DNA from 4 places in the Enterobacter adelaidei genome. Region 1 is predicted to be linked to each of the others. Evidence: predicted binding sites of a transcription regulator. Region 1 holds the regulator's gene; each other region holds the start of a gene.
The links. The regulator PurR, encoded in region 1, represses purine synthesis genes. The targets are predictions, from matches to a motif close to CANGCAAACGTTTGCNTG.
Positions count from the first base shown of each region.

Region 2: the regulator PurR is predicted to act here: its motif matches at 4,868-4,885, upstream of AAHF05_RS04720 (nucleoside-specific channel-forming protein Tsx).
Region 3: the regulator PurR is predicted to act here: its motif matches at 2,545-2,562, upstream of cvpA (colicin V production protein).
Region 4: the regulator PurR is predicted to act here: its motif matches at 1,864-1,881, upstream of purM (phosphoribosylformylglycinamidine cyclo-ligase).

Region 1 is NZ_CP154353.1:1,946,910-1,954,591, reverse strand. Features, by position in the region: gene AAHF05_RS09590 (C40 family peptidase) at 16-789, shown strand; gene sodB (superoxide dismutase [Fe]) at 911-1,492, shown strand; gene AAHF05_RS09580 (MFS transporter) at 1,532-2,698, opposite strand; gene AAHF05_RS09575 (YnhF family membrane protein) at 2,862-2,951, opposite strand; gene purR (HTH-type transcriptional repressor PurR) at 3,249-4,274, shown strand; gene punR (DNA-binding transcriptional activator PunR) at 4,292-5,203, opposite strand; gene punC (purine nucleoside transporter PunC) at 5,318-6,517, shown strand; gene cfa (cyclopropane fatty acyl phospholipid synthase) at 6,815-7,682, shown strand, end outside.
Region 2 is NZ_CP154353.1:963,922-971,603, forward strand. Features, by position in the region: gene secD (protein translocase subunit SecD) at 1-1,594, shown strand, start outside; gene secF (protein translocase subunit SecF) at 1,605-2,576, shown strand; gene AAHF05_RS04710 (VOC family protein) at 2,717-3,082, shown strand; gene AAHF05_RS04715 (YafY family protein) at 3,097-3,777, shown strand; gene AAHF05_RS04720 (nucleoside-specific channel-forming protein Tsx) at 3,866-4,729, opposite strand; gene AAHF05_RS04725 (DUF3251 domain-containing protein) at 4,997-5,536, opposite strand; gene nrdR (transcriptional regulator NrdR) at 5,689-6,138, shown strand; gene ribD (bifunctional diaminohydroxyphosphoribosylaminopyrimidine deaminase/5-amino-6-(5-phosphoribosylamino)uracil reductase RibD) at 6,143-7,246, shown strand; gene ribE (6,7-dimethyl-8-ribityllumazine synthase) at 7,334-7,682, shown strand, end outside.
Region 3 is NZ_CP154353.1:3,205,884-3,213,565, forward strand. Features, by position in the region: gene AAHF05_RS15490 (UbiX family flavin prenyltransferase) at 1-360, opposite strand, end outside; gene purF (amidophosphoribosyltransferase) at 450-1,967, opposite strand; gene cvpA (colicin V production protein) at 2,001-2,489, opposite strand; gene dedD (cell division protein DedD) at 2,655-3,353, opposite strand; gene folC (bifunctional tetrahydrofolate synthase/dihydrofolate synthase) at 3,343-4,611, opposite strand; gene accD (acetyl-CoA carboxylase, carboxyltransferase subunit beta) at 4,682-5,587, opposite strand; gene AAHF05_RS15520 (DedA family protein) at 5,742-6,401, opposite strand; gene truA (tRNA pseudouridine(38-40) synthase TruA) at 6,430-7,242, opposite strand; gene AAHF05_RS15530 (aspartate-semialdehyde dehydrogenase) at 7,242-7,682, opposite strand, start outside.
Region 4 is NZ_CP154353.1:3,380,878-3,388,559, forward strand. Features, by position in the region: gene upp (uracil phosphoribosyltransferase) at 1-27, opposite strand, end outside; gene AAHF05_RS16480 (6-phospho-beta-glucosidase) at 245-1,675, opposite strand; gene purM (phosphoribosylformylglycinamidine cyclo-ligase) at 1,942-2,979, shown strand; gene purN (phosphoribosylglycinamide formyltransferase) at 2,976-3,617, shown strand; gene ppk1 (polyphosphate kinase 1) at 3,822-5,882, shown strand; gene ppx (exopolyphosphatase) at 5,886-7,424, shown strand; gene AAHF05_RS16505 (EAL domain-containing protein) at 7,429-7,682, opposite strand, start outside.

The sequences.
Region 1 (7,682 bases):
TCAGGGGACTGCCCAGTGGCGCGGATAAATAAAATCTCGATCACGCTCTGTGCTTTACTGTTTACATCACTCACTTTCACGCCAGTGGCAAACGCCTCTCAGCAGGCGCGGCATTCTGCTGTGCAAAAGAACCATCTGGTGAAAGCCACAGAACGTAAGAAAAAAACCACCAGTAAGAACGACAAGAAAAAAACAACTGCTCAGACTAAACAAACCGCTTCCAGCAAGACAAAAACAAAATCTTCCCGCACTGCTCACACATCCAAAAGTAAAGCCTCGCAGACTGCCGCCAACCTCGTGACTGAAAAATGCATCACGCGTAAAGGCCACAAGGCGAAATGCACGAAGGTCACGAAAATAGCGGAAGTGCATAAAGTGCGGGTACAGAAAGCGCAAAAAACCGCGATGAACAAACTGATGGGGCAAATTGGCAAACCTTATCACTGGGGTGGCAGTTCACCGCGTACCGGTTTTGACTGCAGTGGTCTCGTCTATTACGCCTATAAAGATCTGGTGAAGTTCCGCATTCCACGTACTGCCAATGAAATGTACCACCTGCGCGATGCTTCTCCGGTTGACCGTGGTGAGCTGGAAAACGGCGATCTGGTCTTCTTCCGTACACAGGGTCGCGGCACGGCTGACCACGTCGGTGTCTATGTCGGTAACGGAAAATTCATTCAGTCACCACGCAGCGGTCAGGATATTCAGATCACCTCGCTGAGTGAAGACTACTGGGTTCGCCACTACGTCGGCGCGCGTCGCGTCATGACACCTAAAACCATTCGCTAATCCCTGCCCTGCCGCGTCGCGGCAGGGTAAGTTCCTCTTTTGCATACCCTTTCAATTTGCTATCCTCTCCTCGTTGTCTGTGTGGTTATTGGCAACACAAAATACAATAAGGAGAGAAGCAATGTCGTTCGAATTACCTGCACTACCGTATGCAAAAGACGCCCTGGCACCGCACATTTCTGCGGAAACCCTGGAATATCACTACGGCAAGCATCACCAGACGTACGTCACCAACCTGAACAACCTGATCAAGGGCACCGATTTCGAAGGCAAAACGCTGGAAGAGATCGTCCGCAGCTCTGAGGGGGGCGTATTCAACAACGCAGCTCAGGTGTGGAACCATACCTTCTACTGGCACTGCCTGGCGCCAAACGCCGGTGGCGAACCTGCCGGTGAACTGGCTACCGCCATCAATGCCGCCTTTGGCAGCTTCGCGGATTTCAAAGCGAAATTTACCGATGCAGCTATCAAGAACTTCGGTTCTGGCTGGACGTGGCTGGTAAAAGAAGCCGATGGCAAACTGGCTATCGTTTCCACCTCTAACGCGGGTACCCCACTGACCACCAGCGCTAAGCCGCTGATGACCGTGGACGTTTGGGAACACGCTTACTACATTGATTACCGTAACGCGCGCCCGAACTACCTGGAGCACTTCTGGGCACTGGTTAACTGGGAGTTTGTGGCGAAGAACTTCGCCGCATAAGAGACACGCAGAAGGGTTCGCCCTTCTGCGTTTTTTTGCTTATTCAGCAGCGCAGGCTGTTTCTGGCTGCTTACGACCGGACATCATCACCAACAGCAGACCAAGCGCGGCAATAATCGCCCCCATCACCGGTACAAAACTGTATCCCAGCCCCCCGGAAATAACCGCGCCACCGGCGGCTGCACCGAGCGCATTACCGAGATTGAACGCGCCAATATTCACTGAAGACGAAAGACCCGGCGCCTCATGGGCGACCCGCATCACGCGCATTTGCAGCGGTGGAACCACAGCAAAGGTGGCAGCTCCCCAGACGACCATCGCAATGGCTGCTCCGAACTCATTACGTGCCAGCCACGGAATAGCAATCATGATGACAATCAGCAGGGTTAAGAAGCCCTTCAACGTCCCGCTCACGGAACGGTCGGCAAATTTCCCACCCAGATAGTTACCAATCGAGAAGCCCACGCCAATCAACACCAGCATCGCAGTGATAAAGATCGGTGTCGCGTGAGTGATGTCGTGAAGCACGGGAGAAATGTAGGTATAGAGGGTAAACATCGCCCCTGCCCCCAACACGGTCGTCAGCAATGCCGAGAGCACCTGCGGGCGTACCAGCACAGACAACTCTTTGCGCACGTCAGGACGTTCCCCCGCGCTGCCTTTCGGCAGGGAGAAGAACAGTGCCACCATCGCGATCACACCGAGACCGGCCGTCGCCAGGAAAGACATACGCCAGCCGATCGCTTCACCCAGCCAGGTTGCCGCAGGCACCCCGCCGATGTTGGCAATCGTTAGTCCCATAAACATGGTTGCCACGGCACTCGCCTGCTTGTGTTTTGGCACCACGCTTGCGGCAACAACCGACCCCAGCCCAAAGAACGCGCCGTGGTTAAGGCTGGTCAGAATGCGTGACAGCATCAATGTGGTGTAGTCCGGCGAAATGGCGGAAAGCACGTTGCCCAGTGTGAAAATCGCCATCAGGAAAATCAGCGCATTGCGGCGCGCGCGATGCGAAAGCAGAAGCGTCATCAGCGGCGCCCCGACCATCACGCCGATAGCGTAGGCGCTGATTAACATCCCTGCGGCAGGGATCGAGACATCCACGCCTCTGGCAATAACAGGCAGTAAACCCATCGGGGAGAATTCAGTGGTGCCAATCCCAAAAGCGCCAATCGCCAGGGCCAGCAGGGGAAAATTGATTTTCATACGTCAACTCCGGATGCCGTGTCATGAGGTGACACAGAACAAAGAAGCGGAAAGCATGACATCAATCACAAAAAATGAGAAGTTAACAAAACGGCAAAAGATTTTTGCCAGAGAAGTAACAATCCGGGGAATCGGGAGGGAGAAAGCTCTCCCTCCACGTAAATCAGTGCAGTGCGGCCGTCAGACCCGCTGCGACAATCAAAGCCAGCACAATAACGGTGGTGAACAGCGAAAACTTCAGATCGGAACTCATCAATTTTTCTCCTTTGAATCCCCCCACGAAAAGTGAGCTTGCTCATTTTTGCACAATTTACGTCAAAAATCTTCCTGGATTTAAACGGATAACCACTTTACCTCTTCCCCTTTTCATCAAGATAGGACAAAATTCCACGCTAAATTTATTAGCGTACCGGCCATTGACCCCCTCCTGACGTCCTGTGTCGTTTTCCCGGCGTGTCGCAATTCAAAATTGCGTGATAAGGGTGAGAGAAGGCAAACGTTTACCTTCAAGTTTTTCAGGAGTTTAGGATATGGTCTGGAGTGACATTTAATGGCAACAATTAAAGATGTAGCAAAACGCGCAAACGTTTCCACTACAACCGTATCACATGTAATTAACAAAACCCGCTTTGTGGCGGAAGAGACGCGCAACGCCGTCTGGGCAGCGATCAAAGAGCTGCACTATTCGCCAAGTGCGGTTGCGCGTAGCCTCAAGGTTAATCACACCAAGTCTATTGGTTTGCTGGCGACCAGCAGTGAAGCGGCCTATTTTGCCGAGATCATTGAAGCGGTTGAGAAAAACTGTTTTCAAAAAGGCTATACCCTGATTCTGGGCAACGCGTGGAACAGCATTGAAAAACAGCGCGCCTACCTGTCGATGATGGCGCAAAAGCGCGTGGATGGCCTGCTGGTGATGTGTTCCGAGTACCCGGAATCTGTGTTGTCGATGCTGGAAGAGTATCGCCATATCCCAATGGTGGTGATGGACTGGGGTGAAGCCCGCGCGGACTTCACCGATTCCGTTATCGATAACGCCTTTGAAGGCGGTTATATGGCGGGTCGTTATCTGATAGAACGCGGTCACCGCGAGATCGGCGTGATCCCGGGTCCACTGGAGCGCAATACCGGTGCAGGTCGTCTGGCTGGGTTTATGAAAGCGATGGAAGAAGCGCTGATCACCGTGCCGGAAAACTGGATCGTGCAGGGCGACTTCGAACCGGAGTCGGGCTACCGCGCGATGCAGCAGATCGTCTCCCAGCAGCATCGTCCGACCGCCGTTTTCTGCGGGGGCGACATCATGGCAATGGGTGCCCTCTGTGCTGCCGATGAGCTGGGTCTGCGTGTACCGCAGGATATTTCTGTGATCGGGTATGACAACGTGCGTAACGCGCGCTTCTTTACGCCGGCCTTAACGACCATTCACCAGCCGAAAGACTCACTGGGTGAAACCGCCTTCAATATGCTGATGGACAGGATCGTCAACAAACGTGAAGAGTCGCAGTCCATTGAAGTTCACCCGCGTCTTATTGAACGCCGCTCCGTTGCGGATGGTCCGTTCCGCGACTACCGCCGGTAATCTCTTCACGGGGCCAGTTAAGCTGGCTCCCGTAACCATTCCCGGTTTAGCGTTTCGCTGTCTCCCAGATAATCCAGCAGCCAGGCCATCGCTGGCGAGACATCATTTTGTTGCCAGGTGAGGCAGCAGGCCGCATCCGGGAACGGGTTCTCCAGTGTCAGTTCAACCCACTCTCCGGTGTCAATTCGCGGCCGCGCAAAATGAACGGGCACCATCGCAACGCACAAGCCAGCACTGAGGCACGTCGCCGACGATTCCCAGTCGGGTGCAACCACCCGCCGCTGGTTGTCCAGAAGCCAGGTGATACGCTTGGGTAATGAACGGGACGTATCCTCCAGTACCAGAGACGGCCAGTTGCGTAGCGTATCGTCGCTCAAGGGGCCTTCCAGAGCCGCCAGCGGATGATCGCTTGCCACCACGCATTTCCAGCTCAGCATCCCCATATCGCGAAACGCATAACGTCCCCCAACCGGAATCGCCTGCGTGGCCCCGATCGCCATCTCTGCCCTGCCGTCCGCCAGCGCATCCCAGACGCCGTTAAACACTTCCTGCGACACCCGCAATTCGACGTCAGAAAAATGACGATAGAAGTCGACAATCATTTGCCGGGTACGCTCGGGTTTGACGATATTATCCACCGCGATGGAAAGATGCCCCCGCCAGCCGTTAGCGATCTGCTGACACTGTTCGCGGGTGATCTGCATTTTTTTGATGACAGAACGTCCTTCTTTCAAAAACCACGCGCCGGCGGGCGTTAATTCCACATCACGATGTCGCCGTTCAAACAGCGGAACCGCCAGCCACTCCTCCAGCTGACGTACTGTATAGCTGATAGCTGAAGGCACGCGGTGTAACTCCTGCGCCGCTCCACTGAAACTGCCGTTACGCGCGACAGCATCGACCACTTCAAGAGAATAATCTGACCACATTTTCTGCCTGCAAAAAATTTGAATGCACACGCCAAATATTAGCGTTTCACAAGCGGCTTTGCACTCCCTACACTCAGCGCCAATGTATACCTGCCTCCTCAGGAGAATAAAACAATGCAACCCAGGAAAGGTTTTTTAGTCTGGCTCGGCGGCTTAAGCGTGCTGGGCTTTTTGGCCACTGATATGTACCTGCCGGCTTTCGCCGCCATGCAGGAAGATTTGCAAACCCCTGCAGCGGCCATCAGCGCCAGCCTGAGTTTGTTCCTCGCCGGTTTCGCCTTCGCGCAGCTACTTTGGGGGCCGCTATCAGATCGTTTTGGCCGTAAACCAGTACTGTTGCTGGGACTTGGCATTTTTGCCGTCGGCTGTCTGGGTATGTTATGGGTACGCGATGCGACCTGGCTGCTGGTGCTGCGCTTTGTGCAGGCCGTCGGCGTCTGTGCAGCAGCGGTGACCTGGCAGGCCCTTGTTACCGACTACTACCCAGCCAACCGCACCAACCGGATTTTCGCCACCATTATGCCGCTGGTAGGGCTTTCACCTGCCCTCGCCCCGCTGCTGGGCAGCTGGATCCTGGTGCATTTCGAGTGGCAGGCTATCTTTGCCACGTTGTTTGCCATCACACTGGTACTTATGCTGCCGGCATTCGCGCTCAAACCAGCGCATAAAAAAGAGGCACATGCGGATGCGAAGCCCATTACCTTTACCTCTTTGCTGAGTGCCAAAGCGTATCGCGGTAATGTCCTGATTTATGCCGCCTGCTCGGCGAGCTTCTTCGCGTGGCTGACCGGTTCGCCATTTATTCTGCACGATATGGGGTACAGCCCAGCGGCGATCGGCCTGAGCTATGTCCCGCAAACCATCGCATTCCTGGTGGGTGGGTACGGCTGTCGTGCGGCGCTGCAGAAATGGGAAGGTCAGCAGATGCTGCCGTGGCTGCTGGTGCTGTATGCATTGAGCGTTATCGGGACATGGGCCGTTGGTTTTATCCCTGGCACCGGTCTGGTAGAAATTTTAATGCCATTCTGCGTGATGGCCGTCGCTAACGGGGCAATCTACCCTATCGTTGTGGCGCAGGCATTACGTCCGTTCCCGCAGGCGACGGGTCGCGCGGCTGCGCTGCAGAACACCCTGCAGTTGGGTCTGTGCTTCCTGGCAAGCCTGGTGGTCTCTGCGCTGATTGCCACACCGCTCCTGACCACCACTACCGTGATGCTGGTGACCGTTGTGCTGGCCTTTGTGGGCTACCGTATGCAGGCTTCCGCACAGCGTGAGCTGAATAACAGCACGCCGGTTGAAACATCGCATGCGTAATCGCGCCGGAAATTATGTTAACTCCCAGTGATTAGGTTGCTAAGAATTTTTTATTGAATCACCAAATTTTGCGGCCTATACTAAATTTGGTTCGATTAAATACGATAAATATTAAGTGTTAACGGGAGCCGGAGTGCTCCCGTTTTACCATGGAAGGCATTTCGGCAAGGGTTATCTCCCTTCCTCTGTTCTACGTCGGATATTAGCCTCGCGGTATTTACCGTGAGATTTCTCACAAACCAAAAAAAGCGTCTACGCTGTTTGAAGGTTCTGATCACACAGGGTGATGGAGAAGCTATGAGTTCATCGTGTATAGAAGAAGTCAGCGTTCCGGACGATAACTGGTCCCGGATCGTCAGTGAACTGTTAGGTCGAGCAGGCATCACTATCAATGGATCGTCGCCAGCCGATCCCCAGGTTAAACATCCCGACTTTTTTAAGCGCGTGTTGCGGGAGGGTTCGTTAGGCCTGGGGGAAAGCTATATGGACGGCTGGTGGGAGTGCGAACGGCTGGATATCTTCTTCTCCAGCGTGTTGCGTGCCGGTCTGGAAAATCAACTCCCCCGCAATCTGAAAGACACACTGCGCGTCGCCTCTGCCCGGCTGTTTAATCTGCAAAGTAAAAAACGCGCGTGGATCGTCGGCAAAGAGCATTACGATCTCGGCAACGACCTGTTCAACCGTATGCTTGACCCCTTCATGCAATATTCCTGCGCTTACTGGAAAGAGGCTTCGACGCTGGAAGAGGCTCAACAGGCTAAGCTGCATCTGATTAGCGAGAAACTGAAGTTAGAACCCGGAATGCGCGTGCTGGATATCGGCTGCGGCTGGGGTGGGCTGGCCTGGTTTATGGCGAAGCACTACGGCGTCAGCGTGGTGGGTGTCACTATTTCAGCTGAACAGCAAAAGATGGCGCGGGAACGCTGCCAGGGTCTCGATGTGGATATCCGGCTACAGGATTACCGCGATCTTAACGAACAGTTTGACCGTATCGTTTCGGTGGGCATGTTCGAGCACGTGGGACCGAAGAACTACAACACCTATTTTGACGTGGTGGATCGTAATTTGAAACCGGACGGCATCTTCCTGCTGCATACCATCGGCTCTAAGCGAACCGATAACAACGTTGACCCGTGGATCAACAAATACATCTTTCCGAATGGCT
Region 2 (7,682 bases), 980 kb from region 1:
CCGCGCCCGTGAAGCGCTGATGGGCGTGCTGGGTGATAAATATGTCGTGGCGCTTAACCTTGCTCCTGCAACCCCTCGTTGGCTGGCTGCACTGAACGCAGAGCCAATGAAACTCGGTCTTGACCTGCGTGGTGGCGTTCACTTCCTGATGGAAGTGGATATGGATACCGCGCTGGGCAAACTGCAGGAACAGAATATCGACAGCCTGCGTAGCGATCTGCGTGAAAAAGGCATCGCGTACACTACCGTACGTAAAGAAGATAACTACGGTATGAGCATCACGTTCCGCGACAGCGCGGCGCGCGATCAGGCTGTAACTTATCTGTCTCAGCGTCACCGCGATCTGGTGATCACCTCTTCAGGCAGCAACCAGCTGCGCGCGGTGATGACCGATGCGCGTCTGAGTGAAGCGCGTGAATACGCCGTTCAGCAGAACATCAACATTCTGCGTAACCGTGTAAACCAACTGGGTGTGGCTGAGCCTCTGGTACAGCGCCAGGGTGCTGACCGTATCGTGGTCGAACTGCCAGGTATCCAGGATACCGCACGTGCGAAAGAGATTCTGGGTGCGACCGCAACGCTGGAATTCCGTCTGGTTAACTCCAACGTTGATCAGTCCGCTGCCGCCGCAGGCCGTATTCCGGGTGACTCCGAAGTGAAACAGACCCGCGAAGGTCAGCCTGTTGTGCTGTACAAACGCGTGATCCTGACCGGTGACCACATCACTGACTCCACATCCAGCCAGGACGAATACAACCAGCCGCAGGTTAACATCTCGCTGGATAGCGCGGGTGGTAACATCATGTCTAACTTCACCAAGGACAACATCGGTAAACCGATGGCGACCCTGTTCGTGGAGTACAAAGACAGCGGTAAGAAAGATGCCAATGGCCGTGCAGTGCTGGTGAAAGAGGAAGAGGTGATTAACATCGCCAATATCCAGTCTCGTCTGGGTAACAGCTTCCGCATCACAGGTATCAGCAACCCGAACGAAGCGCGTCAGCTCTCCCTGCTGCTGCGTGCCGGTGCGCTGATTGCACCAATTCAGATTGTAGAAGAACGTACCATTGGTCCTACTCTGGGTATGCAAAACATCCAGCAGGGTCTGGAAGCGTGTCTGGCCGGTCTGGTGGTCTCTATCCTGTTCATGATCTTCTTCTATAAGAAGTTTGGTCTTATTGCGACGTCCGCGCTGCTGGCTAACCTGGTGCTGATCATCGGCATCATGTCCCTGCTGCCGGGTGCGACGCTGACCATGCCGGGTATTGCGGGTATCGTTCTGACCCTTGCGGTGGCGGTCGACGCCAACGTACTGATCAACGAACGTATCAAAGAAGAGTTGAGCAACGGTCGCTCTGTGCAGCAGGCGATTGAAGAAGGCTATAAAGGCGCGTTCAGCTCCATCTTCGATGCGAACGTAACAACACTGATTAAGGTTCTTATCCTGTATGCAGTGGGTACTGGCGCGATCAAAGGCTTTGCGATTACTACCGGTATCGGTGTTGCAACGTCGATGTTTACCGCTATTGTCGGCACCCGTGCCATCGTGAACCTGCTGTACGGCGGCAAGCGCGTCAAAAAGCTGTCTATCTGAGGAGTGCGTTGTGGCACAGGAATATACTGTTGAACAATTAAACCACGGCCGTAAAGTCTGGGACTTTATGCGCTGGGACTACTGGGCCTTCGGCATTTCAGGTTTTCTGCTGATTCTGTCCATCGTTATTATGGGTGTGAAAGGCTTTAACTGGGGTCTCGATTTTACCGGCGGTACGGTAATTGAAATTTCCCTGGAAAAACCGATTGATATGGACCAGATGCGCGAATCGCTGCAGAAAGCGGGCTTTGAAGAGCCGCTGCTGCAAAACTTCGGCAGCAGCCGCGATATCATGGTGCGTATGCCTCCGGTACACGATGCCAACGGCAGCCAGGAGCTGGGTAGCAAGGTTGTTAGCGTGATTAACGAAACAACCAGCCAGAATGCGACGGTTAAGCGTATTGAGTTTGTCGGCCCAAGCGTGGGTGCAGACCTTGCCCAAACCGGTGCAATGGCGCTGATGGTGGCGCTGATCTCCATCCTGATTTACGTTGGTTTCCGCTTCGAGTGGCGACTGGCGGCAGGTGTGGTTATCGCGCTGGCGCACGACGTGGTGATCACCATGGGCGTACTGTCTTTGTTCCACATAGAGATTGACCTGACGATCGTGGCATCGCTGATGTCCGTTATCGGTTACTCACTGAACGACAGTATCGTGGTATCTGACCGTATTCGTGAAAACTTCCGTAAGATCCGTCGCGGTACGCCGTACGAAATCTTTAACGTGTCGTTGACCCAGACGCTGCACCGTACCTTGATCACATCCGGTACCACCTTGATGGTTATCCTGATGCTGTATCTCTTCGGTGGTCCGGTGCTGGAAGGCTTCTCGCTGACCATGCTTATCGGTGTGACTATCGGTACGGCGTCTTCTATTTACGTCGCATCCGCACTGGCACTGAAACTCGGCATGAAGCGCGAGCACTTGCTCCAGCAGAAAGTCGAGAAAGAAGGGGCGGATCAGCCGTCAATTCTGCCGTAAGACGTTTATCGCGTTATCGAAATCCCGGTCTGATGACCGGGATTTTTTTTATCTGCTCCTGACAAACACTCCTGACAGTATGCTGTCAGGAGCCCTGTCGTAGACTCTTTTCGAACCCAAACAAACAGTCAGGAGGATGTATGAAAAGTGTAATTAACTGGTTTGAAATCCCGGTCACGGATATGGATCGCGCGATTACTTTTTATGAGCCAGTGATGCAGGTTTCGTTAAAACGCGAGAAAATGGACTGCGCTGAGCTGGCCGTTTTCCCGCATGAGGATCCGGGTACCGGCGGAGCGCTGGCAAAATTTGAGGGCATTGTGCCGTCTCACGAAGGCGCTATTATTTACCTGCATACTGGCAATCTGCCGGCCACGCTCGATCGTATCGTTACAGCAGGCGGTGAGTGTGTATTCGGCCCACTGGAATTACCTCGTGGCATTGGCACTATCGCATTGTTTACCGACAGTGAAGGTAATCGCGTCGGTCTCCATCAACCTGCCTGAGAGTTAACGAAAATATGACCCGACGCGCTGACCGTTTGTTTCAGATTGTGCAGATCCTGCGGGGCAGGCGTCTGACAACGGCAGCGCATCTGGCGGACAGGCTTGGCGTGTCTGAGCGGACGGTCTACCGCGATATCCGCGACTTGTCACTTTCCGGCGTGCCGGTGGAGGGCGAGGCGGGAAGCGGCTATCGGCTGATGTCGGGTTTTGATTTACCGCCGCTGATGCTGACAAACAAGGAGTCAGAGGCGCTGATGGTGGCGATTCGCCTGCTCAAAACCTGGGGAGGAGAATCGCTGTCGCGCGAACTGGAGTCGGCTCAGGAAAAGGTGTTAGCGATTCTGCCTGAGGAGAGTCGTCGAAAGGCGGAGCAGACGCGGATCTACGCCCCGGATTTTTGCATGCAAAGCCACTCCCGCAGCGATTTTGACATGATTCATCAGGCAATTTCCGCCCAGCGCGTGCTGGCGCTGCATTACCGTGATGAAGCCGGACAGCTCTCACAGCGTGAGGTTCAGCCGTTGGGATTGTTCTTCTGGGGGGAGCGCTGGCTGCTGGCGGCCTGGTGTGAACGGCGCGATGACTACCGCTGTTTCCGGCTCGACAGGTGTCTCAATATTGTGACTACGGAAAGGCGGTTTAGCGAGAGTGCGGACAGGTCTCTGGCGGATTTTTTACGGAAGGTTAAGCAGTAAAAAGCCGGGTGGCGGCTACGCCTTACCCGGCCTGCATTCGGATCGTTGGCCCGGTAAGCGTAGCGCCACCGGGCGAAACCCACACTGATTAGAAGTTGTAACCCACGACCAGGTAACCACCCCAACCGGTTGATTTAGACGTGAAGTCACCCTCACCCCAGTTAACGGTATCCCCACCTTTCCACTGGCCGCCGTTATGGAAATAACGCGCGACGACAGAGTAGTGCCAGTGATCGTAGTTCAGAGCCAGAACGTGGCTGGACGCGATAGAGTTACTGGTGCGGTTCTTGTCATCACCCAGAACTGAGCCCCAGTCGAAGTTGGTGAAGCCGATGTAGGTCAGCTGGCCACCCCAAACCTGAGTGATTGGCACAAAGTATTTTACTTTGAAACGGTAGCCATCCCACTCGTTTTCGTTTGAAGCGCCATAGTTCTGCCACTGGTATTTAGCATACACGTTCAGAGACAGGCCCATTGGCAGACCGGTATCGATATCTGTACCCAGACCCATGTACCAGGTGCTCTGACGGCTGCCTTTGTTATCGCCCATATCGTAGATATAGTTGTTGGCGAAATACCATTCTTTGAACGGACCAAAGCTCAGGTCGGTACCCGTCAGTTTATCAATAGAGAAACGCGGTTCGATTTCCATGAACAGCGGGGAACCGTCGGACCAGATACCTTTGTCGTTACCGTTACCCCAGTCAAAGGTCTTAGGAATATCGATATAGCCGTAGAAATCAAACCAGTCTTTTTTAGCAAACGCTTCGTATTCCAGATAAACGTCGTTGTTCAGCTTCGGAGAAAAGCGCGTATGGTAGCTGCCGACCACGTTAACGCTCTGGTGCCACCAGTCGGAGAGATATTGTGGTTTATCATTTTCCGCTGCGTTAACAGTGAAAGAGGAGGAAAGTGCCAGCACGGTGCCGGCTGCAAGTAATGTTTTTTTCATAATCATGCCACTGATTGAAATTCCCTTCCGGGAGTGAAAAATGCGCGAATTGCGTTTCTAAATATTTCGTGTTTCTGCGGTGCCTATTATAGGAATCCCTGCTCACAAAAATATGTGTTGTTTCACATATCTCTCACACGCGTAATCGATTGCGTTCACGTTTGCGTACTTTAAACGGCCGGGATTGTAGCGACAATCATTAATGTTGCCAATCCATACGAAATGTAAATGTTAGCGGAGTGACATTGCACTCCGCTGAAGGAGGGGTTACTGCGCGGCGGGCTGGATATCGTGGATGCGGATAAAACCTAACTGATCTGGCGTGAGTCCACTCAGCTGAAGCGGGATATCAACATCGCTGGGCGCCAGTATACTCGCGGGGGCGGTGAATAGTTGGTTCTTCACATTCACTTCCTGGTAGCTTTCGGTAGTGCCCTGGATCTGGCCCCACTCGACGGTGCCAGTGAAGGCCGGAAGGGGATCGTTGGATTCACCCTGGATGCGTAATGTTGCGCGAGTACCATCTGCATTCGCCGCAACGTTCACCAGTGACATTTTCAGCGTGCCAATCTGGCTGTTGAGCCGCGCAGGCGTATTGGCACCAGGCAGCAGATACACCCCGCTGCTGGATTTTGCGTTCAGCGCGTTTTGTTGGGTGATCTTCACCGTTTCTTTATTCAGCTTATCCATTGCCGTATTGAGCGTATTGACGCTTTGTTTCATCTGGCGAACTTCGGTTTGCTGTGCACAGGCGCTAAGGGTGAAGAGGCTCCCCACCAGCAAAATCTTCAGGTAACGTCTTGTCATTGCGTTTATTTCCTTGAAATAACGGTTCCTCATTATGGTAGCCAGCATCCACCTGTCAGACATAGATCCTTTGTCTCAAAAAGCTCTTCCTTTGTTGTCAGGCCAGATCAGGGTAAAATGAAAATCAGTTAACCGGATAACAGGGATACCGTATGCATTGCCCATTCTGCTCCGCTGTGGATACCAAAGTCATCGACTCTCGTCTTGTGGGCGAAGGGTCATCCGTACGCCGTCGTCGGCAATGTCTGGTGTGCAACGAGCGTTTCACGACCTTTGAGGTTGCTGAGCTGGTAATGCCGCGCGTGGTAAAAAGCAACGACGTGCGCGAGCCGTTTAACGAAGAGAAACTGCGCAGCGGAATGCTGAAGGCCCTGGAAAAACGTCCCGTCAGCGCGGACGACGTTGAAATGGCGTTAAACCACATTAAATCTTATCTTCGTGGTCTGGGTGAGCGTGAAGTGCCAAGCAAGATGATTGGCAACCTGGTGATGGAGCAGTTGAAAAAGCTCGATAAGGTCGCCTATATCCGCTTCGCTTCGGTCTACCGCAGTTTCGAAGATATCAAAGAGTTTGGCGAAGAGATCGCCCGCTTACAGGATTAAGCTCATGCAGGATGAGATTTACATGGCGCTAGCCATGAAGCTGGCGCAGCGCGGGCGTTTTACCACCCATCCCAACCCGAATGTCGGGTGCGTTATCGTCAAAGATGGCGAGATTGTGGGCGAAGGTTTTCACTATCGCGCGGGCGAGCCGCATGCTGAGGTGCACGCGTTGCGCATGGCCGGTGAGAAGGCGCGCGGTGCTACGGCCTACGTTACGCTGGAGCCCTGCAGCCATCACGGCCGTACGCCACCGTGCTGTGAAGCACTGATTGCGGCGGGTGTTTCACGCGTCGTCGCGTCAATGCAGGACCCGAACCCGCAGGTCGCCGGCCGCGGTTTGTATCGTCTGCAGCAGGAAGGGATTGACGTCAGCCATGGGCTGATGATGCAAGACGCGGAAGCGATCAATAAAGGCTTCCTCAAGCGCATGCGCACCGGGTTCCCGTATATCCAACTTAAGCTGGGCGCCTCTCTGGACGGTCGCACGGCAATGGCGAACGGTGAGAGCCAGTGGATCACCTCGCCGCAGGCAAGGCGCGATGTGCAACGTCTGCGTGCGCAAAGCCATGCTATCCTCACCAGCAGTGAAACCGTTCTGGCTGACGATCCCGCCATGACCGTGCGCTGGAACGAACTGAATGCCGATACCCAGGCGCTTTACCCGCAGGAGAACCTGCGTCAGCCGCTGCGTATTGTCATAGATAGCCAGAACCGCGTCACACCTGAACACCGCATTGTGCAGCAGCCCGGTGAAACCTGGATTGCGCGCACTAAAGAAGATTCACGTGACTGGCCGGAAGGCGTGCGCAGCATCATGGTGCCGGAGCATAACGGGCATCTGGATCTCGTGGTGCTAATGATGTTACTTGGCAAACAACAGGTAAACAGCATCTGGGTAGAAGCGGGGCCAACGCTCGCCGGTGCGCTCTTACAGGCTGGGCTGGTGGATGAGCTGATTGTTTACGTTGCGCCTAAACTGTTGGGTAGCGACGCGCGTGGCCTGTTTGTGCTGCCCGGCCTTGAAAAACTGGCCAATGCACCACAACTCAAATTTAGCGAGATTCGTCCGGTGGGTCCGGATGTCTGCCTCCATTTAACGACAGCGTAATTGCTCCTGAAATAGGGAAGCAGTACGCAAAGTATTATGATAAAATCCGCCCCCCTGCGGGGCCAAATGAACCCGTAAAGGAAGAGTATGAACATTATTGAAGCTGCTGTAGCTACCCCGGACGCTCGCGTCGCCATCACCATTGCGCGTTTCAACAACTTCATCAACGACAGCCTGCTGGAAGGTGCCATTGACGCCCTGAAACGTATCGGCCAGGTTAAAGATGACAACATTACCGTTGTTTGGGTTCCAGGTGCTTACGAACTGCCACTGGCAGCAGGCGCGCTGGCAAAAACCGGTAAATACGACGCGGTGATTGCTCTGGGTACCGTTATTCGTGGCGGCACTGCGCACTTCGAATACGTTGCGGGCGGTGCAAGCAATGGTCTGGCTCACGTTGCGCAGGATGCTGAAATTCCTGTCGCGTTTGGCGTGC
Region 3 (7,682 bases), 1.3 Mb from region 1:
GAGCACCAGAGGACGGCGTTCTTTCAACACCACATCCGCCGCGCGCGTCACCAGCGTGTCGGTATAGCTGTTCACAATGCCGGAGAGCGTTTTAATCGAACAGGGCAGGATAACCATACCGGCGGTTTTAAAAGAGCCAGAGGAGATGCTGGCGGCGATATCGCGGGCATCGTGAACGACATCTGCCAGCGCCTGAACGTCACGCAGGGAGAGATCGGTTTCCAGAGAGAGGGTTTGTCGCGCCGCCTGACTCATCACCAGATGGGTTTCCACTTCCGCCACGTTACGCAGAACCTGTAACAGACGTACGCCGTAAATCGCGCCACTGGCACCGCTGAGCCCAACTATGAGTCGTTTCATGATTTTCGCCCTTACTGATTTCAGGGCAGACTGTGCAGGATTTTGCGGGGAGTTGCAAGTGAGGGCAAACGCCCTCACTTGCAGAGACCTCAACCTTCGTTGTGCATCTCTAAACTTTCGAGATCGTTTTGCAACTGGACGGCTTTCGCATCGTCGTTGCGCAGCGAATCCAGATAGTCGAGGTACTGCTGGTCAACATCTTTGGTCACGTAGACGCCGTTGAACACGGAGCATTCGAACTGCTGAATCTCTGGGTTCTCAGCACGCACTGCGTCGATGAGATCGTTCAGATCCTGGAAAATCAGGCCGTCGGCACCGATGATCTGGCGAATTTCATCCACTTCGCGGCCGTGAGCGATCAGCTCGTTGGCGGTTGGCATATCGATGCCGTACACGTTCGGGAAGCGAATCTCCGGCGCAGCAGAGGCCAGGTAGACTTTCTTCGCACCCGCTTCGCGCGCCATCTCGATAATCTGCTCAGAGGTGGTGCCGCGAACGATGGAATCATCCACCAGCAGAACGTTCTTGTCGCGGAATTCCGCGCGGTTGGCGTTCAGCTTGCGACGCACGGACTTACGGCGCAACTGCTGGCCCGGCATGATGAAGGTGCGGCCAACGTAGCGGTTCTTCACAAAGCCCTGACGGTACGGCTTATCCAGAATGCGGGCGATTTCCAGGGCGATATCGCAGGAGGTTTCCGGGATAGGAATAACGACGTCGATGTCGAGGTCATCCCACTCGCGGGCAATTTTCTCACCCAGCTTCGTGCCCATGTTTACGCGTGCGCTGTAGACAGAAATCTTGTCGATGAACGAGTCCGGACGCGCGAAGTACACGTATTCGAACAGGCACGGATTACTGACCGGGTTATCTGCACACTGGCGGGTAAACAGCTGACCCTTCTCAGTAATGTAGACCGCTTCACCCGGGGCTACGTCACGCAGGAATTCGAAGCCCAGGGTATCCAGCGCCACGCTCTCAGAGGCAACCATATATTCGGTACGACCATCGCCAAGGTCGCGCTTGCCGAGCACCAGGGGACGAATGCCGTTTGGATCGCGGAAGGCCACCATGCCATGACCGATGATCATCGCCACGCAGGCATACGCGCCGCGGATCTGGCGGTTTGTGGCAGCAATAGCAGCAAAAATGTTGTCTGCTTCCAGCGGGTAGTGACGGAAATTATCCAGCTCGCTGGCGAACACATTGAGCAGGATTTCAGAATCAGAGGTAGTGTTAATGTGGCGACGTTTCTCTTCGAACAGCTTTTTACGCAGCTCGTGCGCGTTGGTCAGGTTGCCGTTATGGGCAAGGGTAATGCCATACGGTGAGTTGACGTAGAAAGGCTGTGCCTCAGAGGCGCTGGAACTGCCAGCAGTAGGATAACGAACGTGACCGATCCCCATATTACCTTGCAGACGCTGCATATGGCGGGCTTCAAACACATCGTTTACCAGGCCATTCGCCTTACGTAAACGGAAGCAGTTGTTTGCATCAATGGTGATGATACCCGCAGCATCCTGCCCACGGTGCTGAAGCACCGTTAACGCGTCATAAATCGACTGGTTTACCGGCATGAAACCGGCGATACCGACAATACCGCACATTCGTCTTTTCCTCGTTAAGCCACATCTCAGGGTTTATGCCCTGGGCAAAAAACTCGACGAGCTTTGCAGATAGTCAAAGAACCATCTGATGATGAAGCTGAACTCTGGAATGAGCTGCGATTTCTGCCAGTCTTCACTTTTGGAGAACCCGGTGAAGGTATCCAGGAAGAACAAGATCGCGGCTACAATCAGTACGCCTCGTAATGCACCGAAACAGATCCCGAGCACCCTGTCCGTTCCTGACAGACCGGTTTTCTCGACCAGCTGACCTATCACGTAATTCACGATAGCGCCGACAATCAGCGTCGCGATAAACAGCACCGCGATAGCGATTCCATTTCGGACCAGTTCATCTTCAAAGCCCGTGAACCAGACAGACAGGTAAGTGTAGTAATGACTGGCAACAAAGAAAGCACAACCCCATGTCACCAGCGATAACGCTTCACGAACAAAGCCACGGATCAGGCTAACCAGACAGGAAAAACCAATCACCGCAATGATGGCGTAATCAATCCAGACCATATGTGTCCCACGATTTAACGCCCTGTCATCCAGTTCGGGGCGAATTCTAACAGAAAAAGAAAACGTTTGCGTAGGGATTTCCTTCCCGCGCGTAAATAAAAAAGGCGCTGAAAAAATGTTCAACGCCGTGGCCTATCGCCTCTCTCTTTCAGGAGCAGGTCGTACTTAGTTAGCGCTGTAGCTCATCACTACACCACTCAGACCGGAGATCTGCTTCAGCTCGCCGAGCGAACCTTTCAGTTTGTCTTTAGACGCCTCTGGCCCCACGAGGATACGGGTAATTTTACCCTGCACCGGCGTGGAAGGTGAAGTGTAAACACGATACCCCGCACTGCGCAGTTTCCCCACCACCTCATTGACTTTATCCGCATTTTTCAGCGCACCAAGCTGCACAACGTAAGCTTTGCCCGTTGGGGCTGCGGCCTCTTGCTGAGCCGGTTTCGCTGGCGGAGCTGTCTCTGAAGCAGCGGCCAGCTGTTCTGCTGTCTTATCGCGCTGCGGTTTCGGCTGTGGTTTGTCGACCGGCTTCGGTTTTTCAACAGGTTTAGGCTGCTCTACCGACACTGGGTCGATCTCATTGTTGCTTGTTGCCGCCAGACGGGACGGGTCGAGCGACGGTGCTGCAGCATCGCCCGCACGAACCTCTTCTGCCGCACCTTCCGGTGGTTGAGCAGGAAGTGCTTGCGTCGCCGCAGGCAGCATATCCGGCTCATCGCGGTCACCTGGTTTAGGGACCAGCGGAATAGCGGCAAACTCATCCTGATAATGCTTTTTCTGCCCGTCGAGCAGACCCGGGAGGATAATCACCCCGAGCGCGACCAGCACAATGGTTCCTGTTAAACGGTTCTGAAACTTACTCGCCACCGGTTCTCCCCGCGTCCATCACTTCCATGACATGTGCTACGGTGTGGAATGAGCCACACACCAGCACGGTATCTTCTGGTTTAGCATCCGCCATCGCGGCATGCCAGGCCTGGGCCACGCTATTGTAGATTGCGCCTTTGCCAAGATGTTCCATCAGTTGCTCGGCTGTTGCACCACGCGGCCCCTCCAGAGGAGCACAATACCAGCTATCGACCACACTCTCCATGCAGGCCAGCGTCCCGCCGATATCTTTATCATGAAGCATACCGATAACTGCCAGTACGCGCCCGGTTTTTGGTAACGATTTAAGACGTCCGGCAAGATAAGCCGCCGCATGTGGGTTATGGGCCACATCCAGAATGAGACGTGGTGACTCGCTGACGATCTGGAAACGCCCGGGCAGAATCGCGTTCTGTATACCATCGCGGATCGCCTGCTCGCTGACCGCGAGGCCGCTGGCGCGCAGTGCTGCCAGTGCCGTTGCCGCGTTAGGTTGTGGCACCTGCGGCAGAGGCAGGTTGTCCAGCGCGCCCTGTGCATCGCTAAAGCACCAGGCGTTGTCACGCACTTCATACTGCCAGTCAACGCCGCGGCGCAGCAGACGCGCGCCCTTCTCGTTTGCCACGTCAGCGATGGTGTGTGGCATATCCGGCTCGCCGACCACGGCGGGTTTATCTGCGCGGAAAACACCGGCCTTCTCGCGGCCAATGCTTTCACGGTCCGGTCCCAGCCAGTCGGTATGATCCAGCGCGATGCTGGTGACCACCGCCACATCTGCATCCACCATATTGGTGGCATCAAGACGCCCACCCAGTCCGACCTCAAGGATCACCACATCGAGTTGCGCCTGTTTGAACAGCCATAGCGCCGAAAGCGTACCGTATTCGAAATAGGTTAATGAGATCTCACCGCGCGCGGCTTCAATTTCCGCGAACGAGGTCGTATGTGCCGATTCCGGCAACTCGCTGTTCTGCACGCGAACCCGTTCGGTATAGCGTACCAGGTGTGGAGAGCTGTAAACGCCAACCTTATAACCCGCAGCCATCAGAATGGATTCCAGCGTACGGCAGGTCGTCCCTTTACCGTTGGTGCCCGCGACAGTAAAAACGAAAGGCGCAGGTTTCAGCACATCAAGACGCGCAGCGACCTGGCTTACGCGCTCAAGGCCCATATCAATGGTTTTGCTGTGCAGGTTTTCCAGATAAGAAAGCCACGCGGCCAGGGGCGACGTGGCTTGGGGAATGCTTTTATTTTCCATGATGCCCGGTTGTCATTAACAGTTTAGAAAGCAAAAGGGCAGCGCCAACCGGCCCTGCCCTTTTCAGTTATCAGGCCTCGGGTTCCTGATCCGGTACCACCACGCCTTCGCGCGGCTCATCCGGGTTTGGCGCTGGCAGGTTCATCAGCTTCGCCAGAATGCTCGCCAGCTTCAGGCGCATTTCCGGACGACGGACGATCATGTCGATGGCACCTTTTTCAATGAGGAACTCACTGCGCTGGAAGCCCGGCGGCAGTTTTTCACGCACGGTCTGCTCAATAACGCGAGGACCTGCAAAGCCGATCAGCGCTTTTGGCTCAGCGATGTTCAGATCGCCCAGCATCGCGAAACTTGCGGAGACGCCACCCATGGTTGGATCGGTCAGCACAGAGATGTAAGGCAGACCACGCTCCTGCATTTTTGCCAGTGCCGCAGAGGTTTTCGCCATCTGCATCAGAGACATCAACGCTTCCTGCATACGCGCACCGCCAGAGGCAGAGAAGCAGATCAGCGGGCAGTTGTCTTCCAGCGCCTGCTCAACGGCACGCACAAAACGCGCACCCACCACTGAACCCATTGAGCCGCCCATAAAGGAGAACTCAAACGCAGCGGCAACAACCGGCATCTCATGCAGGGTGCCCTTCATGACGATCAGCGCGTCTTTCTCGCCGGTCTCTTTCTGTGCAGAGGCCAGACGATCTTTGTATTTTTTGGAATCGCGGAACTTCAGCACGTCTTTTGGCTCAAGCTCGCTACCCAGTTCTACCAGAGAACCTTCGTCCAGCAGGCTATGCAGGCGGTTACGCGCCGACATACGCATGTGGTGGTCACACTTCGGACACACCTCTAGGTTGCGTTCCAGCTCTGCGCGATACAGAACCTGGCCGCAGCTATCACACTTCGTCCATACCCCTTCAGGAATGCTCGCTTTGCGCGTTGGGGTAATGTTGCTTTTAATTCGTTCAATCCAGCTCATTGATAACCTTTCTGCCTGAACCTGGTCGTATGCCAGTTTTGCTATAAGAGGCGAATAATGCCATTTTTGCCTCCAACAGACCATGAATGTTGCACATTAAAACATAACAGCCCGAAACTTTGGATAAAAAAGTGGTCGAACCGCCAGTGTGCATTTACTTCGTTTGTTTCGCCGCCGCACGTTTGTGACGGATAATTTCAATCACGCCAGGCAGTACAGAAAGCACAATAATCGCTACAATCAGCAACTTAAGGTTTTCCTGCACCACCGGAAGATCGCCAAACAGGTAGCCTGCATAGGTAAAGAGCAGAACCCACAGCAGTGCGCCAACCACGTTGTATGCCGCAAAGTGACGATAGGACATATGTCCCATTCCCGCCACAAACGGTGCAAATGTACGCACAATAGGCACAAAACGCGCAAGGATAATAGTTTTGCCACCATGGCGTTCATAAAACGCATGGGTCTTGTCTAAATAGCTACGACGGAAAATTTTCGAGTCCGGATTACTGAAAAGCCTCTCACCAAATACTCGCCCAATCGTATAGTTGACCGCATCACCAATAATGGCGGCAATCACCATCAGCACAACCATCAGATGTACATTCAGATCATTGGTCGGTAACGCTGATAACGCCCCGGCGACGAACAGCAGCGAATCCCCGGGTAAAAACGGGGTGACGACCAGACCGGTTTCACAGAACAGAATGAGGAACAGAATAGCGTATACCCAGACGCCATATTGCGCGACAAGCTCCGCCAGATGAACATCAATATGCAGGATGAAATCAATCAAAAAACGAATTACGTCCATATTGTTTAAGCCCTAATTGCACCTTTGTTTAGTCCGCTAAAAATAGCGGGCCCATTGGCGGTTTCGGCAGGTCAAACCGATCCGGATAGTCTACCGAGACCAGATACAACCCCTCCGCTTTCGCCGTGGCTGCCGCAAGCGTTCTGTCCTTCGCTGCCAGCAGTTCAGCAATCCAGCTCTCCGGCTGGTGTCCGGCACCCACTTCCATCAGGCTGCCCACAATATTCCGTACCATATGATGTACAAAGGCATTGGCTTTGATATCCACCACCACATAAGCGCCAAAACGGCTGACGTTTATGTGCATGACATTACGCCACGGCGTGCGGGACTGACACTGCACCGCACGAAACGACGTAAAGTCATTCTCACCAATCAGACATTGCGCCGCACGATGCATACGTTCAGCATCAAGCGGTTCATAAAAATGCGTCACACCCTGGCTTAACACCGCTGGACGAAGACGTTGATTGTAGATGACATAACGGTAGCGACGCGCCGTGGCGCTGAAGCGCGCGTGAAAATCATTCGGCACAGCTTTCACCCAACGAACAGCAATGTCACCAGGTAAATTCGCATTTACACCCAGCGTCCAGGCAGCATCTTTACGCACGGCTGTGGTTTCAAAGTGAACCACCTGCCCCGTGCCATGAACACCCGCGTCCGTACGGCCCGCGCACAGGACGTTAATAGGCTCGTTTGCCACCTGAGAGAGCGCTTTTTCCAGCTTCTCCTGGACGCTGCGCACCTCATTCTGACGCTGCCAGCCATAGTATTTACTGCCATCGTACTCAATACCGAGGGCAATTTTATGAACTGGCTTTTGATCCACGTCTGACATCAGTACAGGTACTCCTGTACCAGTTTTTCAGCGATTTTGACCGCCATCAGCGCACCGCCGAAACGAACGTTGTCAGCAACGGACCAGAACTGGACCTGCTCCGGCATACCATAGTCGTTACGCACGCAGCCAACGGAAAGATGCGCGCTGCCGGTTGCATCCCCTACTTGAGTCGGGAACTCGCTCTCTTCGGAAAGCACAATGTCTTCCCCACGACCAAACGCATCACGCGCTTCCTCTGCCGCCAGCGGACGCAGCGCTTCAAAACCGACCATCTGTGCGTGACCGTAGAAGACCGGGGACTGAACGACGTTAGCAGAGATCATCAGGCCGTCGTCCTGCAGAATTTTACGCACTTCATCGACGATACGGCGCTCTTCACGCACGGAACCCTCGCGATCCGGCAACAGCGGCAGCATGTTGAACGCCAGCTGACGACC
Region 4 (7,682 bases), 1.4 Mb from region 1:
TGGGTGTTTCACTTCCACAATCTTCATTCTCTTTCTCCTCTGAGGTGGCATCCGCAAAAAAATCGCGGGATTATACCGCTTTTTTCGGATTAGGCCATACCCATCTTGCTTGACAGCGATCAAGCAAAGATAAAAAAACCGGAGGTATATCTCCGGCTTGAGTGCGAGGTTCTGCCCGGTGGCGCTACGCTTACGCGGGCCTACGGAAAGTGTAGGTCGGGTAAGCGTTAGCGCCACCCGACAATTACAGGTTATCGCCGTTGCTCGCAATCACCTGCTTATACCAGTCGAACGACTTCTTCTTGCTGCGGTTCAGCGTGCCGTTGCCTTCGTTATCTTTGTCGACAAAGATAAAGCCGTAGCGTTTTTTCATTTCGCCGGTACCGGCAGACACCAGGTCAATACAGCCCCACGGGGTATACCCCATCAGGTCAACGCCATCTTCAACCACCGCTTTTTTCATTTCACGGATGTGCGCCGCAAGATAATCAATGCGGTACTGGTCGTTCACCGTGCTGTCGCTCTCCTGCACGTCAATAGCACCAAAACCGTTCTCAACGATGAACAGCGGCAACTGGTAGTGATCCCAGAACCAGTTCAGGGAGTAACGCAGCCCAACCGGGTCAATCTGCCAGCCCCAGTCGGATTTCTGCACATATGGGTTGGAGACCAGGCTCTTGCTCTCGTCGTAATCCAGCTGCGGGTTGTCAGCCGTCGCTTTGGTGGCGAAGGACATGTAATAGCTGAATCCGATGTAGTCCACACATCCCTGCTTAAGTGCGGCTTTATCTTCTTCGGTAATATCCAACGCAAAGCCACGACGCTCAAAGTAGTTGAGCAGGTGCTGCGGATACTTGCCGCGTACGTGAACGTCGGTAAACCAGTAACGACGGTGCATGGCGTTCATCGCCATCATCATGTCGTCTGGCGCGCAGGTCAGAGGATAAATCGGGCACATGGCAATCATGCAGCCGATTTGCAGCGACGGGTTAATCTCACGCCCCGCTTTTACCGCCAGTGCACTGGCTACAAGCTCATAGTGCGCGGCCTGGAACATTACCGGCTCACGGTCTTCGCCCGGCTCATACTTCAACCCGGAGTTGGTAAATGGCGCAAAGTCTTCGTGGAAGTTCGCCTGGTTGTTGATCTCGTTAAAGGTCATCCAGTACTTCACTTTGTGCTGATAGCGCTGGAAAACCACTTTTGAGAAACGGACAAAGAAATCGATCAGTTTACGGTTACGCCAGCCGCCGTATTCGGTGACCAGATGGAAAGGCATCTCGAAGTGAGAGAGCGTGATGACCGGCTCGATGCCGTGCTTCAGGCACTCGTCGAACAGATCGTCATAGAATTTCAGGCCAGCCTCGTTAGGTTCCAGCTCATCCCCTTTCGGGAAGATCCGCGTCCAGGCTATCGAAGTGCGGAAGCATTTGAACCCCATCTCGGCAAAGAGTTTGATGTCTTCTTTATAACGATGGTAGAAGTCGATGGCTTCATGGTTAGGGTAATTTTTCCCCTGCAACACGCCGTTGGTGATTTCACGCGGCACGCCATGCGCGCCTGCGGTCATGACATCAGCAACGCTAACGCCTTTTCCACCCTCTTTCCAGCCCCCTTCCAGCTGATGCGCCGCAACCGCACCACCCCACAGAAAACCTTCTTTAAATCCTGACATTCTCTTTCCCTCATTCTGCGTTATTTTCTGCAAAAACAATTACAGAAACCGGTTTCAGTTGAATGATGTGCAAAGGTGATTCCTGTTGCAAGCAGAAAACCGAAACCGGTTTCATTTTCGTGAACAGACTCAAGTTTGAGCACATTGACAGGCCGCACAGAAAAAAAAATCGTCTCACCGAGAATAGGCTCGCAAACGTTTGCCTGGACTGTTAGAATTGCGCCGATTTTTCTTACTAGCTATGCAATCGCGTGGGGACTTAAGCCGTGACCAACAAAACTTCTCTCAGCTACAAAGATGCCGGTGTTGATATTGACGCAGGTAATGCGCTGGTTGACCGAATCAAAGGTGTGGTGAAAAAAACCCGCCGCCCGGAAGTGATGGGTGGTCTGGGTGGATTCGGCGCACTGTGCGCGCTGCCGCAAAAATATCGTGAACCTGTTCTGGTCTCGGGTACTGATGGTGTAGGTACAAAACTGCGCCTGGCGATGGATTTAAAACGTCATGACACGATCGGTATCGATCTGGTCGCGATGTGTGTGAATGACCTGGTCGTTCAGGGTGCTGAACCGCTGTTCTTCCTCGATTATTACGCGACCGGTAAACTGGACGTGGATACCGCAGCCAGCGTGATTAACGGTATTGCCGAAGGGTGTCTGCAGTCAGGCTGCGCGCTGGTCGGCGGTGAAACCGCAGAAATGCCAGGCATGTATCACGGCGAAGATTATGACGTCGCCGGTTTCTGCGTCGGCGTGGTAGAAAAATCAGAAATTATCGACGGCAGCAAAGTGGCTGATGGTGATGTCCTGATCGCACTTGCTTCCAGCGGCCCGCACTCTAACGGCTACTCTCTGGTACGTAAAATCATCGAAGTCAGCGGTTGCGACCCACAGACCACTGAACTGGATGGCAAACCGCTTGCCGATCACCTGCTGGCTCCAACCCGCATTTACGTGAAAAACGTGCTGGAATTGATCGAGAACGTCGACGTTCATGCGATTGCCCACCTGACCGGCGGCGGCTTCTGGGAAAACATTCCGCGCGTTCTGCCGGACAACACCCAGGCCGTGATCGACGAATCCTCCTGGCAGTGGCCGTCCGTGTTTAACTGGCTGCAAACCGCAGGCAACGTCAGCTCTCACGAAATGTACCGTACCTTTAACTGCGGCGTGGGCATGATTATCGCCCTGCCAGCGAGCGAAGCGGATAAAGCGGTTAAACTGCTGACAGAGAAAGGTGAAAACGCGTGGAAAATCGGTACTATTAAAGCTTCCGATTCCGAACAACGTGTGGTCATTGAATGAAAAACATCGTGGTGCTCATTTCCGGTAACGGAAGCAATTTGCAGGCAATAATTGACGCCTGCAAACAGAAGAAGATCAATGGCACCATTCGGGCAGTATTCAGCAACAAGGCCGACGCGTTCGGCCTTGAGCGTGCCCGGGAAGCGAGTATTCCCGCGCACGCGCTGGAAGCCAGCCAGTTCGCCGGGCGTGAAGCCTTTGACCGCGAGCTGGTTCAGGAAATTGATGCCTACGCGCCTGATGTCGTGGTGCTGGCGGGCTATATGCGTATCCTGAGCCCGGCTTTTGTTGAGCACTATGCTGGACGCCTGCTGAATATCCACCCTTCTTTGCTGCCGAAGTATCCTGGCTTGCACACCCATCGTCAGGTTCTGGAAAACGGCGATGAAGAGCATGGTACCTCCGTGCATTTCGTTACCGACGAACTGGATGGTGGCCCGGTGATCCTGCAGGCGAAAGTGCCGGTCTTTGACGGCGATAACGAAGAAGACGTGACCGAACGCGTACAGGTCCAGGAACATGCAATTTATCCGCTGGTGGTAAGCTGGTTTGTCGACGGGCGTCTGGAGATGCGTGACGGCGCTGCCTGGCTCGACGGCGTGAAGTTACCCCCGCAGGGTTATGCGGCCGAAGAGTAGTGTGTTATGTCGGGTGGCGCTACGCTTACCCGACCTGCAAATTGCATTACCCGATATTCCCTTCTCCAACCCTCTAAAATTCCCAACAAAAAAAATAACTGTCATACTTTTCTGGCACTGTTGGACATATCGTGGAAATGCTCGCCATAATAAGGACGAGACGGATTTACCACGTCCTGTGATTGAACTGGAGTGTGAGCTGTAATGGGTCAGGAAAAGTTATATATCGAGAAAGAGCTAAGCTGGTTAGCATTCAACGAACGTGTACTCCAGGAAGCGGCTGACAAAAGTAACCCGCTGATCGAGCGCATGCGTTTTTTGGGCATTTATTCCAACAACCTGGATGAGTTCTACAAGGTTCGTTTTGCCGAGCTAAAACGGCGAATCATCATCAGCGAAGAACAGGGCTTAAACTCTCACTCGCGGCATCTGTTGGGCAAAATCCAGTCCCGCGTGTTGAAAGCCGATCAGGAATTTGACGGCCTGTATAACGAACTGCTGCTGGAAATGGCACGCAATCAAATCTTCCTGATTAACGAACGACAGCTTTCCGTTAACCAACAAAACTGGCTGCGCCATTACTTCAAACAGTATCTGCGTCAGCACATCACCCCGATTCTGATCAACCGCGAAACCGACCTGGTGCAGTTCCTGAAAGATGACTACACCTACCTGGCGGTGGAAATTATCCGCGGTGATTCGATCCGCTACGCGCTGCTTGAGATCCCGTCCGACAAGGTGCCGCGCTTTGTGAACCTGCCGCCGGAAACCCCGCGCAGACGCAAACCGATGATCCTGCTGGATAACATCCTGCGCTACTGTCTGGACGACATCTTCAAAGGCTTCTTCGATTACGATGCGTTAAACGCCTATTCCATGAAGATGACCCGTGACGCCGAATATGACCTGGTGCACGAGATGGAAGCCAGCCTGATGGAACTGATGTCGTCCAGCCTGAAACAGCGCCTGACGGCCGAGCCGGTGCGCTTTGTTTACCAGCGCGACATGCCAGACGCTATGGTGGAGATGCTGCGCGAGAAGCTGACCATCTCGCGCTATGACTCCATCGTGCCGGGCGGTCGCTACCACAACTTTAAAGACTTTATTGGCTTCCCGAACGTCGGCAAAGCCAATCTGGTGAACAAGCCGCTGCCGCGCCTGCGCCATCTGTGGTTCGACAAATTCCGCAACGGATTCGACGCGATTCGCGAACGTGACGTCCTGCTCTACTATCCGTATCACACGTTTGAACACGTGCTGGAACTGCTGCGTCAGGCCTCCTTCGACCCGAGCGTGCTGGCAATCAAAATCAACATCTACCGCGTGGCAAAAGATTCCCGCATCATAGACGCGATGATCCATGCGGCGCATAACGCCAAGAAAGTCACTGTGGTGGTTGAGCTGCAGGCGCGCTTCGACGAAGAGGCGAACATTCACTGGGCGCGCCGTCTGACGGAAGCCGGTGTGCACGTCATCTTCTCCGCGCCGGGGCTGAAAATTCACGCCAAGCTGTTCCTGATCTCCCGTAAAGAGGGCGACGAGGTGGTGCGTTATGCCCACATCGGTACCGGGAACTTCAACGAGAAAACCGCACGAATTTATACGGACTACTCGCTGTTGACCGCTGATGCCCGCATCACTAACGAGGTACGCCGGGTATTTAACTTTATTGAAAACCCGTACCGCCCGGTGAATTTCGATTATCTGCTGGTCTCGCCGCAGAACTCACGCCGCCTGCTGTACGATATGATCGATAAAGAGATCGCTAATGCGCAGAAAGGATTGTCATCCGGCATCACGCTAAAGCTCAACAATCTGGTCGACAAAGGGCTGGTTGACCGCCTGTACGCGGCGTCCAGTTCCGGCGTGCCGGTTAACCTGCTGATCCGCGGCATGTGCTCGCTGATCCCTGAACTAGAAGGCATCAGCGACAATATTCGCGTCATCAGCATTGTTGACCGTTACCTGGAACACGATCGCGTCTATATTTTCGATAATGCGGGTGACAAACAGGTTTACCTCTCTTCTGCAGACTGGATGACACGCAATATTGACTATCGAATTGAAGTCGCGGCACCGCTGCTGGATCCGCGACTGAAGCAGCAGATCCTCGATATCATCGAGATTCTGTTCAGCGATACGGTGAAAGCACGCTATATCGACAAAGAACTCAGTAACCGCTATGTACCGCGCGGCAACCGCCGTAAAGTGCGGTCGCAACTGGCGATTTACGACTATATCAAATCACTCGAGCAACCCGATTAACCTATGCCGATAAATGATAAGACCCCACGCCCGCAGGAATTCGCCGCGGTCGATCTTGGCTCTAACAGTTTCCACATGGTCATCGCCCGTGAGGTGGATGGCGCGCTGCAGATCATCGGTCGTCTGAAGCAGCGTGTACACCTGGCGGACGGTCTTGATGAACGCAGCATGCTTAGCGAAGAGGCAATTGAGCGCGGCCTGAACTGCCTGTCGCTGTTTGCCGAACGTCTGCAGGGCTTCTCGCCTTCCAGCGTCTGCATCGTGGGCACCCACACCCTGCGCCAGGCGCTGAACGCGCCTGAATTTCTCAAGCGGGCTGAAAAAGTGATCCCCTACCCGATTGAGATCATCTCCGGTAACGAGGAAGCGCGTCTGATTTTCATGGGGGTTGAGCACACCCAGCCGGAAAAAGGGCGCAAGCTGGTGATCGACATTGGCGGCGGTTCAACTGAGCTGGTGATCGGCGAAGACTTTGAGCCGCGTCTGGTGGAAAGTCGTCGTATGGGCTGCGTCAGCTTCGCGCAGATGTATTTCCCGGGTGGCACCATCACCCGTGAAAACTTCCAGCGGGCGCGTATGGCCGCCATCCAGAAACTGGAAAACCTCGCCTGGCAGTACCGTATTCAGGGCTGGAATGTGGCGCTGGGCGCATCGGGTACCATCAAAGCGGCCCATGAAGTGCTGCTGGCGATGGGCGAGAAAGACGGGTTTATCACGCCTGAACGCCTGATATTGCTGACTGAAGAAGTGCTAAAGCATAAAAGTTTTGACGCCTTGAGCCTGCCGGGTCTTTCCGACGAGCGTAAAGCGGTGTTTGTGCCGGGTCTGGCTATCCTCTGCGGTGTGTTTGATGCGCTGGCCATCAAGGAGCTGCGTCTTTCTGACGGCGCCCTGCGTGAAGGTGTGCTGTATGAGATGGAAGGCCGTTTCCGCCATCAGGATATTCGCAGCCGCACTGCACAAAGCCTGGCAAACCAGTACAACATCGATCGTGAGCAGGCAAAGCGCGTGCTGGAAACGACCGTTCAGATGTACGACCAATGGCAGGAACAAAATCCTAAGCTGGCGCATCCGCAGCTTGCCGCCCTGCTGAAATGGGCAGCAATGCTGCATGAAGTGGGACTGAACATTAACCATAGCGGGATGCATCGCCACTCAGCGTACATTCTGCAAAACAGCGATTTACCAGGCTTCAACCAGGAGCAGCAGACCATGATGGCCACGCTGGTGCGTTATCACCGCAAAGCCATCAAGCTCGACGATCTGCCCCGCTTCACGCTGTTCAAGAAAAAGCAGTTCCTGCCGCTTATTCAGCTGCTGCGCCTTGGCGTGCTGCTCAATAATCAGCGTCAGGCCACCACCACGCCGCCCACGCTGAAGCTGAAAACCGACGACCACCACTGGACGCTGAGCTTCCCGCACGACTGGTTTAGCCAGAACGCACTGGTCCTGCTGGACCTGGAAAAAGAGCAGCAGTACTGGGAAGCGGTCACCGGCTGGCTACTCAAAATCGAAGAAGAGAGTGCCGACGTCGCCGCGTAACGGCTCAGGCGTCCGCACAGGACGCCTCTGCCTCCAGCAGTGATTCCAGTGCGACCGGTCTGCCAATCAGGTATCCCTGCACATAATCAATACCTAGCGCGTGAACCGCGCTACGTATCTCTTCAGTTTCGACATATTCTGCCACCACCAGCATTTTCTTCATTCGCGCCAGATGGCAGATTGACGCCACTATCTGATAATCCAGACTGTTGTTAACGATGTTCTGCACAAAACTGCCGTCGATTTTGAGAATATCAG